3 regions of the Mesorhizobium sp. KR9-304 genome follow, and region 2 is predicted to be linked to each of the others. Evidence: predicted binding sites of a transcription regulator. Region 2 holds the regulator's gene; each other region holds the start of a gene.
The links. Region 2 encodes LexA, which represses DNA repair genes until DNA is damaged. Its sites were predicted from a motif close to TGTTCNNNNTGTGTTCNG; they were not measured.

Region 1 (3,257 bases), on a different contig from region 2:
CGTCGGCCTGCCGCTCACGCGGGCAAATGACGCGGGTTGCGCCCTCCACACAGGCAGCTGATCTCGATCTGTGCGCCGGGCCCTATGCCGCCTGCGCCATGCGTTCGGCGCTGATGCGATAGGAAATCGCCTCGGCGAGATGAATGCGGCCGACCGTTTCGGCCTGGTCGAGATCGGCAAGCGTGCGCGCTACACGCAATACGCGGTGATAGGCGCGCGCGGAGAAGCCGAGTTTTTCGCTGGCATCGCGCAGCAGCGCGAGCCCCGCTGCGTCGGGCGCCGCGATGTCTTCGATCAGCGATGTTGGGCAATGCGCGTTGTTCGTCGCCGAAACCCCGAGACGATCGAGCCGCTCCTGCTGGATTCGCCGCGCAGCGAGCACGCGCGCGGCCACCGCGCTACTCGCTTCGGCCCGGCCCGGCCGAATGAGATCGCTTGCCGACACCGCGGGGACGTCGACGCGCAGGTCGATGCGGTCGAGCAGCGGTCCGGAAATGCGCGCCTGATAGTCCGCATGGCAGCGCGGGCCGCGCGCGCAGCGATAACCCGGCTCGCCCGCCATGCCGCACCGGCACGGGTTCATCGCGGCGACGAGTTGGACGCGCGCGGGATAGGTGATGCGGTGATTGGCGCGGGCGATCATGCATTCGCCGGCCTCGAGCGGCTGTCGCAGCGCATCGAGCGCCTGCGGCGAGAACTCCGGGAATTCGTCGAGGAACAGCACGCCGTTATGCGCCAGCGACACCTCGCCGGGCCGAATGCGCAAACCGCCACCGACCAAGGCAGCCATCGAGGCCGAATGATGCGGCGCGCGGAACGGCCGCCGGTCCGTCAGTTTGCCGCCGGCGAGTTCGCCGGCCATCGAGGCGATCATCGAAACTTCGAGAAGTTCTTTCGGCTGCAGCCGCGGCAGGATCGAGGGAAGGCGCTGCGCCAGCATCGATTTGCCCGAGCCGGGTGGGCCGATCATCAGGAGGTTGTGACCGCCGGCGGCCGCCACCTCCAATGCGCGCTTCGCGCTCTCCTGCCCCTTGATGTCGGCGAGGTCGGGCAGGTTGCTTGCCGGCACATGCACCGCGGCTTCCGGACGCGACAGTACCTGCGTGCCGCGAAAATGATTGGCGACGGCGATCAGGCTGCGTGGTGCGATTATGTCGATGTCGGCCCCGGCCCAGGCCGCCTCCGGGCCACAGGCATGCGGGCAGATCAGCCCCTTGCCTTCCGCATTGGCGCCGATCGCGGCGGGCAACGCGCCGGCCACCGCGGCGATGGTGCCGTCGAGAGACAACTCGCCGAGCACGACATAAGCCGACAGCGCGTCACCGGGAATGGCGCCGAGCGCCGCCATCAGGCCGAGCGCGATCGGCAGGTCGTAGTGGCTGCCTTCCTTTGGCAAATCGGCCGGCGCGAGGTTGACCGTCACTTTCTTGGCTGGCATCGAAAGGCCGGAGGCGTGCAACGCGGCCTGCACGCGCTCTCGGCTCTCGGCCACCGCCTTGTCGGGCAGGCCGACGATGTGCATGCCGGTCTTTCCCGGTGCGATCATGACCTGAACGTCCACCGGCACCGCCTCGATGCCTTGGAATGCAACCGTGCGCACGCGCGAAACCATGCCGCCCCTCCGGACCCGACGGCGAACTGCCGCCCCAAGATCGGATCAGATTTCCCTATACGTCAGGAAAGCACGACTTTTTGGATAAAGCAAGAACAAGACGGGAACAAATATAAGGTCGCCATAGGGGGTCGACGCCTCGCCCCTGGCCTACGACTGAATAGCCTTTGGAGCGGCCTGTATTGGCTGCTTAGCCTTCCTGCGCGCCGTTACCGGAGCCGTTCAACTGATCGGAAAGGGCAACCGCGAAAGCCGTGACGCTGGAAAGGCACTCGCGACGCCTCAGCGTCGGCTTCTGATAAGATTTCTTCATTACCCAACTCCTGGAGCGGAGGTCGGAAAAAATGTCACGGTTTAGGGCTTCTCGTCAAATGCGGACATTCGCCAAGCAGCTTGGATCGCGCTTAGGAACAAGACGGGAACAAATATATGGCGCCAGCTGCCGTCCGGTTGTAGCGGGTTGTAGCCCCGGAACAAACCGTGGGACAGGGCCCGACGATCAGCAACGGAGTCAAGCGACCAGGAATATATGATCCTGGATCTAACCCTTGCGGGTCTCCACCGCATCCCAGAACAGCGAGGCGATGTCGGCGCCGCCGAAGCGCTGCACCTCGCGCACGCCGGTCGGAGACGTGACATTGATTTCGGTCATGTAGTCGCCGATCACGTCGATGCCGACGAGAATGAAGCCGCGCTCCCTGAGCGACGGGCCGATGCGGGCGCAGATCTCGCGCTCGCGTTCGGTCAGGTCGGTCTTCTCGGCGCGGCCGCCGACATGCATATTGGAGCGGGAATCGTGCTCGGCCGGAACGCGGTTGATCGCGCCGACCGGCTCGCCCTCGATCAGGATGATGCGCTTGTCGCCCTTGCGGACATCCTTGAGGTAGCGCTGCACGATGAAGGGCTCCCGAAACACCTGGCCGAACATCTCAAGCAGCGAGGCGAGGTTGCGGTCCGCGTCATGCAGGTGAAAGACGCCCGCGCCGCCATTGCCATAGAGCGGCTTGACGATGATGTCGCCGAACTCCTTGCGGAAGGCGTCCACTTCCCGCGCGTCCTTGGTGATCAGCGTCTCCGGCATCAGGTCGGGAAAATCGGTGACGAAAATCTTCTCCGGACTGTTGCGGACCCAGGCCGGGTCGTTGACGACCAGCGTCCCGGGGTGGATGCGCTCGAGGATATGCGTGGTCGTGATGTAGTTCATGTCGAAGGGCGGATCCTGCCTGAGCAGGATCACGTCCATTTCCGACAGGTCGGTTCGGACGGGCGCGCCGAGCGAGAAATGATTGCCCTTCTCGTCGCGCACCGTCATCTCCTCGATGCGGGCGAAGACCTTGCCGCCGAGCATGGACAGGCGGTCGGGCGTGTAGTGGAAAAGCGTGTGGCCGCGGCGCTGCGCCTCGAGCGACAGCGCGAAACTCGTGTCGCCGGCGATCGACACGGTCGAGACGTGGTCCATCTGGACGGCGACCTTCAGCGGCATGGGATGCTCCGGAAAATTCTGTCGTCAGCGATATAGGGATATGCGCGGCGTCTGCCAATCGGGCCAAGCGGGCAACATTTGGGGCAGGGCAGTCCTCAGCGGTCGAAGACCAGCCTGGAATAGCCGAGATATGAGAGCGCCATCGCGGCGAGCGAGGCGATG
Region 2 (3,257 bases):
GGTCATCTTGCTCTCTCCGCACGAGGTCGTCGGACCGAGTTTCCAGATGTCCTTCGCGGCGACAGCGGCACTCGTCGGCGCCTATGCCGCATGGTCCGACTGGCGCGCCGACCATCCGGGCCAGGCACAAGCCAACCGCTCGCTGGCTCGCAGAGCCGTCCGCTACCTCTTGCTTGCGGCCGCCGGGCTTGCCGTGACCTCGATCGTGGCGGGCGGGGCAACCGCCATCTACGCGGCCTGGCATTTCCAGCAGATGCCTTCGCTCGGCCTCTTCACCAACCTCGCGGCCATGCCGATCGTCTCGGCGGTGGTGATGCCCTTCGCGGTGCTCGGCGCGCTCGCCATGCCGTTCGGGCTCGACGGTCCGTTCTTCGACGTGATGGGGCTCGGCCTCGGCGCGACGATCGCAATTGCGCGCTGGTTTTCCGAGCGCTCGCCCACCGACATGGTCGGCCTCGTCCCACCGGCCTCGGTGGCTATCCTTACGATCGCCCTATTAATTGCCACGATCTGCTCGACCTGGCTGCGCATCGCGGCAGTGCCGGTGGCGCTCGCGGGTCTACTGCTGCTTTTCGACCAGCCTCGGCCTGATCTTTTCATCGCCGAGGACGGTCGCCTGGTCGGGCTTGGCCTTGGCCACGGACGCATCGCCGTCAATCGCTCGAGGCCCAACGAATTCACCATCGACAACTGGAAACGCGCCTTGCGTGCGAGCGAGGTCGTGCGGCCGGAAGGGAAACAGGAGCGGGTGGCGGCGGCCAAGCCGAGCGAAACTGCTGATGGCAAATTGGCAGCTGAACAGCAGCACCCCCTCACCGTCTCGGTCCTTCGGACCTCGCCACCTCTCCCCCTGCCCGGGGGAGAGGAGCCGCCAATAGCCGGCGTCGCGACTTCTCAGAAACTGGGTTCCTCGCCCCCACAAAGTGGGCGAGAGGTGGCTCGGGCGAAGCCCGAGACGGTGAGGGAGGATTTCGCCTTGTGTGATGATCCCGTCAACTGCCCGGAAAGCGCCAGCCTATTGCAACGGCCAACCACCGACGGCTTCGTCTGCGCCGATGCGCTTTGCCTGGCCCGTCATCCCTCCGGAGCGATCGTCGCTCATGCGCTCGACGCCGAAGCAGCAATGGACGTCTGCGCCACTGCGAGCGTCATCGTCATCGATGATGCGGCGGCGAAGGGCGTCTGCCGCTGGAAGGATGTTCTGGTCGTCACCAAGCGCGACCTCGCGCTCAACAGCAGCGCCGCGATCACGTTTTCAGGTGAGGCCATCGGCGAAGCACCGCGCGTCGCCGCCACGATCGAATATGCAATCAGCCGGCCGTTCCGGCCCTGGCACGAGCAGCGCCGTTTCTCACGCGAGGCGCGGGGCCTCGCGCCCTATCGGCGACCGGACAAGCCAGCGACGCCGACCAAAGGCGCACCGGATTCGCCCTCCCTGGGGCCGGATCCTGCTTCACCGACCGAATCCGCTGATCCGAAAGATGCTCAGTAGCGACGGATCAGCCCGACCAGCTTGCCCTGCACCTTGACCCGGTCGGGTCCGAAGATGCGCGTCTCGTAGGCCGGATTGGCGGCCTCGAGCGCGATCGACGCGCCCTTGCGGCGAAAACGCTTCAGCGTCGCTTCCTCCTCGTCGACCAGCGCCACCACGATCTCGCCGGGGTTGGCCGTCGAGGCGTTCTTGATGATGACCGTATCGCCATCGAAGATGCCGGCCTCGATCATCGAGTCGCCCTTCACCTCCAGCGCGTAATGCTCGCCCGACGAAAGCATCTCCGGCGGCACCATGATCGCATGGGTCTTGTGCTGGATCGCGTCGATCGGCACGCCCGCCGCGATACGGCCCATAACCGGGACGGAGACCGCGGCACTCGCGTCATCGTCGTTGCTGGCGGAGCGCGCACGCGGCGCTTCATGATTTCGCCCATGGCCACCCTGGATGACGCTCGGCGAGAATTTCCTGGCCCCGTTGAGGCCCGGCGCGATCGAATCGGGCAGCCGCAGCACCTCCAGCGCGCGCGCCCGGTTGGGCAGGCGGCGAATGAAGCCGCGCTCCTCGAGCGCGGTGATCAGCCTATGGATGCCCGACTTCGACGCTAGGTCGAGCGCATCCTTCATCTCGTCGAAGGAAGGCGGAATGCCCTGCTCCTTCAACCGCTCGTGGATGAAGAGGAGAAGTTCATGTTGCTTGCGTGTCAGCATAGGAATTTCCCCCGGAATCAAACAGGAATCGAACGTCAAACAAAACCAGAACAAACACTATCTGTTCCAGTTGTGTTCCGCAACTGTTTAAATTTTAATGAATTCGTTGACGATTTGTTCAGCGTAACAGCAGCAGGAGGCAGGCATCGCCCGCCTTGGCGGCCGGCGCGTGGGGCGCTCGAACGACCAGCCCGCCAGCGTCGGCGAGAAGCTTCAGCATCGAAGAATCCTGCACCCCGAAGGGTGTGGCGAGGTATCCGCTTTTTGTTCGCGAGACGGCGGCGCGCACATAATCCTGGCGCGTGTCGTTGGCGGGCATCGGCGCGCCGAGCACGGCCTCGACGATACGGTCCTCGTGCGTGCGTCCGCCGAGTTCTGCCAGCAGCGGCTTGAGGAAGAGATGCGAGCAGACCAGGCTCGCCACGGGGTTACCCGGCAATCCGACGCAACGGGTATCTCCTAGCCGCCCGAACATCAGCGGTTTTCCGGGGCGCATGGCGATCTTCCAGAAGTCGAGCTCCATGCCGAGGCCGGTCAGCGCCTCCTGCACGAGGTCGTGGTCGCCGACCGAGGCGCCGCCGAGCGTCACGATCACGTCGGCGCCGGCGTCCATCGCTTGTCTCACCAGCGCCGAGATCGCCTCGACCTTGTCCGGCGCGATGCCGAGGTCGAGCACGCGCGCCCCGGCTTCGCTTGCGATCGCCGCCACGCCGTAGGCGTTCGACGCGATGATCTGGTCCGGTCCCGGCTTGCTGCCGGGCGCCAGCAGCTCGTCGCCGGTGGCGATGATCGCGACCAGCGGTTTTTTCACCACGGACACGGCAGGGTGGTTCGCCGCCGCCGCGAGCGACAGGGCGGCCGCGTCGAGCACGCGGCCTGTTTCCAGCAGCTTCTGCCCCTCCGCGAAGTCGAGACCGACCGCGCGGATGTGCCTGTTGGCCGCGACAGTCTCGAAGACCTCTATCGCGTCGCCGCCGAGCTTTCTGACATTCTCCTGGATGGCGATGGTATCGGCGCCCTCGGGCACCGGCGCGCCGGTGAAGATGCGCACCGCT
Region 3 (3,257 bases), on a different contig from region 2:
CCGCAAGCCGACGCTTTCCAGGCTTGCGACCGTGACCGGCTCGAGTCTCAGCGAGGCGAGTGGAAGCCCCCTGAAAAAAGACGGTTCGTCTCCATCCTCGAGAATGGTCCGATCCGTCGAAAAGCGCGCCGCCGCCCAGGCGGCCCCGGGCGTGGAGGCAAGGCCGGCCCTGGCGCCGAAGCCCTGGTGCAGGAAGCGCACGACGATGTCGTGGAGCATCGCCTGCTCGCCGCCGAAGAGATGCGCGCAGCCGGTGATGTCGAGGAAAAGTCCATCGCTCCCGTCAAATGCCACGAGAGGCGTGTAGCGGTCGCACCAGTCGGCGAGCGCCTCGAGCAGCCGGCGGTCGGCCTGCGGGTCCGCCGCGACGATTTCGATCGAGGGATACATGGCGCGCGCGTCCGCAATGCCCATGCCGGGCTTCAGCCGGAGGCGTTCGGCCTCTTCATCCAAGGCGGCAATGCGCTGGGTGTTGTTCTCCTGGCGGCTGACGACCAGCGGCGGCCTGCCTTGCCGGGGAAGGGAACGCCAGGAGCGTCCCAGCCGCTGCCGCAGCAGGCGTTCCGTGCTCAGACGCGGGAACCACAGAGACAGGATTCTCCGCCGCTCTTTCCTGAAAGGCGCGTGCATGGTTGTTCCATTCCAGCGTGAAATGAGTGGGTGGGGAGGCTCGGTTCTTGCTGATCTCGATGCCGAAGCCCGGGGGTCCGATCGAGCGGGCGAGCGGCGTGCCCAGCACATGACGCAGCCCCGCCGGGGCGGACCGCACGATCAGCCTGAACGGAGCGGCGGTCGGTTCGGGCAAGGCCGCCTGGCGCAGCAGGAACAGCGGGTGGCCGGCATCGCGCGCGCGGTGATGCAGCCGTCGCGTTGCCGTCAGGTCGAGGCGTGCGGACCTGCCGCGCGTCTCCAGGAGGATGGCGGCGAAGCCGCTCAGCCCGGCTGCCTGCTCGGCGATCCACAGCACATCCGGGAGCTTGTCGGCCTGCGCGACCAGCAGGCGGGAGGACTCCACGCCATAAAGGAAGCATAGGCCCGGCGGGTAGGGGTAGCCCGCCTCGCGAAAACTTTCGGTCGTACCCGCCCAGAGGACAGGCGCGGGGGTCTTCTCGAGCAGAAGGCTGATCACGGCAAGGGTGAAGGCCGCCGCCGCGCCGGCGTCGCGCGTGCCCGGCGCGTGGATCTCCGTCAGCCCGGCACCTGGCAGGCCTCCGCCCAATGCGGCGTCGAAGCGTCGGGCGCCGGTGGCGAGAAACCCGCCCCCGGGATTCCCATAATGCGTCGCCAGACCGTGATGGCGCAGCAGATCGATATCCGCGGGCATCCCCTCGTCGAGCCGTTCGGCGAGGCGGCCTTCGATCCTGGCGATCTGATGGCGCAGGGACACAACGGTCCCTTGCGCCACGGCAAGCGAGGCCATGGCGGTTGTTCTTTCGAGTTATGTTCCTGTTATGTTCCAATAGATTCCAGAGCCGACCCGAAGAGTCAAGCAGGCGCCGGAGAGAATTTATTCCTCGCAGCGGTTCGGGTGCTTTTCCTTAATTCCCAAATCGCCTCGAAACCCGAAGCCCGAACGGCTATATGCACCGGCAAAGGAAGAAGAATGGCCCGCATCTACCAGACCCGATCATGGCACGACCAGCTGTCGCCCTCGATGGAGGAGATGGAACTCCTGGCCCTCGAGGCCTATGCGCACCTGCCGGAGCAGTTCCGGTCGCTGACCGGCGAGATCATCATCCAGCTGGCGGAATTCCCCACCGACGAGATCATGGACGATCTGTCGCTCGAGACCCCCTTCGACCTGCTCGGACTGTTCGAGGGCCGCGGCATCGCCGAGCGCTGGAACCCGCAGACCGGCGAGGGGCCGAACCGCGTCACGCTCTATCGCCGCGCCATTCTCGACTACTGGGCCGAGAATGACGAGACGCTCGGCTCGATCGTCACCCATGTGCTGATCCACGAGATCGGCCACCATTTCGGGCTGTCGGACGACGACATGGAGAAGATCGAGGAAAACGCGGATCAGTAGTCCGACAGCTTGATGTCCGGATCGTAGTCGACGCCATCGACATCCTTCACCACGGCCTGGCCGCAGCGCATGGCCTTCTTCCTGGCATCGAAGCTGTAGGTCGGCGAACCGTAGAGGTGCCAACCCTTGTTCAGCGCCGCCGTCACTTTGTGGCAGAAGGCGGAATCGTCGGACCCGCTGAGAAATCTGTAAAGCCGCATGGCAATTCTCTCCTAAAGCCGCCCCGATAATCGTCCCGCCCGCGCCAGCAGCCGCTCGGCCTGGGCGAGGTGCAGCCGCTCGATCATCCGGCCGCCGATCGAGATGACGCCTTTTTCCAGATTCTCCGGCAGCGCGAAGGCGGCTTTTATCGCTTCTGCCTCAGTGACCGCATTGGCCGAGGGCGAGAAGGCTTGCAAGGCCGGCTCGATCTGCGCGGGATGGATCAGTGTCTTGCCGTCGAAACCCATGGCGGCGCCTTCGGCGCATTCGCGCGCAAATGCGTCGAGGTCGCGGAAATCGTTGCTGACGCCGTCGAGCACATCCAGCCCACCGGCGCGGGCGGCCAGCACCATCTGCATCAGCCACGGCATGATGTAACGGCGGTCGGGCGCCGCAAGGACACCCGTGTCCTTGATCAGGTCGTTCGTTCCGGCAACGAAACAATCAAGCCGCGCCGCTCTGTCGCGTCCGAATTCCGCCAGCGCGCCAATGTTGAGCATCGCCTTTGGCGTCTCGACCATGATCCAGAGTTTCAGGGTCTCCGGCGCGTCCGTCCCGTCCAGGGCGTCGTCGAAATCGTGGATGTCACGCGGCGTGTCGACCTTGGGCAGCAGGATCGCGTCGGGCGCGCAGGCGATCGCGGCGGCGAGGTCCTCGCGACCCCATTCGCCGGCCGGCGGATTGATCCGGATGACGCATTCCGGCCCTTGCTTCGGCCGTGCCGCGAACCAGGCGCTCAGCCTCTCGCGCGCCGCGACCTTCGCCTCCGGCGCGACGGAGTCCTCGAGGTCGAAAATCACCGCGTCGCAGGCAAGCGACGGCAGCTTGGCGATTGCCTTCTCGTTGGATGCGGGCACGAAAAGCACCGCGCGGCGCGGACGGTAGGTTCTTTCGGGCATCGCGAATTCTCTGGCGTCTGGCCTTCTTGCCCGGCAATGCTGGCCCTTGCAAGGGCAGGGGCCGCGATGTTTCGCCCAGGCTATCAACGGAGCGCACATGGCTACATACGACGCGGTCATCATCGGCG

Region 1: ABLE71_RS06940 (YifB family Mg chelatase-like AAA ATPase) is a predicted target of LexA. The motif match lies at 1,704-1,721, and genes of this name have one in related genera.
Region 3: ABLE71_RS08135 (metallopeptidase family protein) is a predicted target of LexA. The motif match lies at 1,442-1,459, and genes of this name have one in related genera.

The regions. Positions count from the first base shown of each region.
Region 1 covers NZ_JBDZDN010000001.1:1,461,509-1,464,765, reverse strand. Annotated here, with positions in the region: gene ABLE71_RS06940 (YifB family Mg chelatase-like AAA ATPase) at 83-1,612, opposite strand; gene ABLE71_RS06935 (hypothetical protein) at 1,803-1,925, opposite strand; gene gshB (glutathione synthase) at 2,154-3,095, opposite strand; gene ABLE71_RS06925 (GtrA family protein) at 3,191-3,257, opposite strand, start outside.
Region 2 covers NZ_JBDZDN010000002.1:98,756-102,012, reverse strand. Annotated here, with positions in the region: gene ABLE71_RS12725 (ComEC/Rec2 family competence protein) at 1-1,492, shown strand, start outside; gene lexA (transcriptional repressor LexA) at 1,486-2,202, opposite strand; gene glp (gephyrin-like molybdotransferase Glp) at 2,321-3,257, opposite strand, start outside.
Region 3 covers NZ_JBDZDN010000001.1:1,699,466-1,702,722, forward strand. Annotated here, with positions in the region: gene ABLE71_RS08125 (DNA polymerase Y family protein) at 1-453, opposite strand, end outside; gene ABLE71_RS08130 (hypothetical protein) at 446-1,420, opposite strand; gene ABLE71_RS08135 (metallopeptidase family protein) at 1,604-2,029, shown strand; gene ABLE71_RS08140 (DUF1737 domain-containing protein) at 2,023-2,229, opposite strand; gene ABLE71_RS08145 (CoA ester lyase) at 2,242-3,129, opposite strand; gene ABLE71_RS08150 (FAD-binding oxidoreductase) at 3,227-3,257, shown strand, end outside.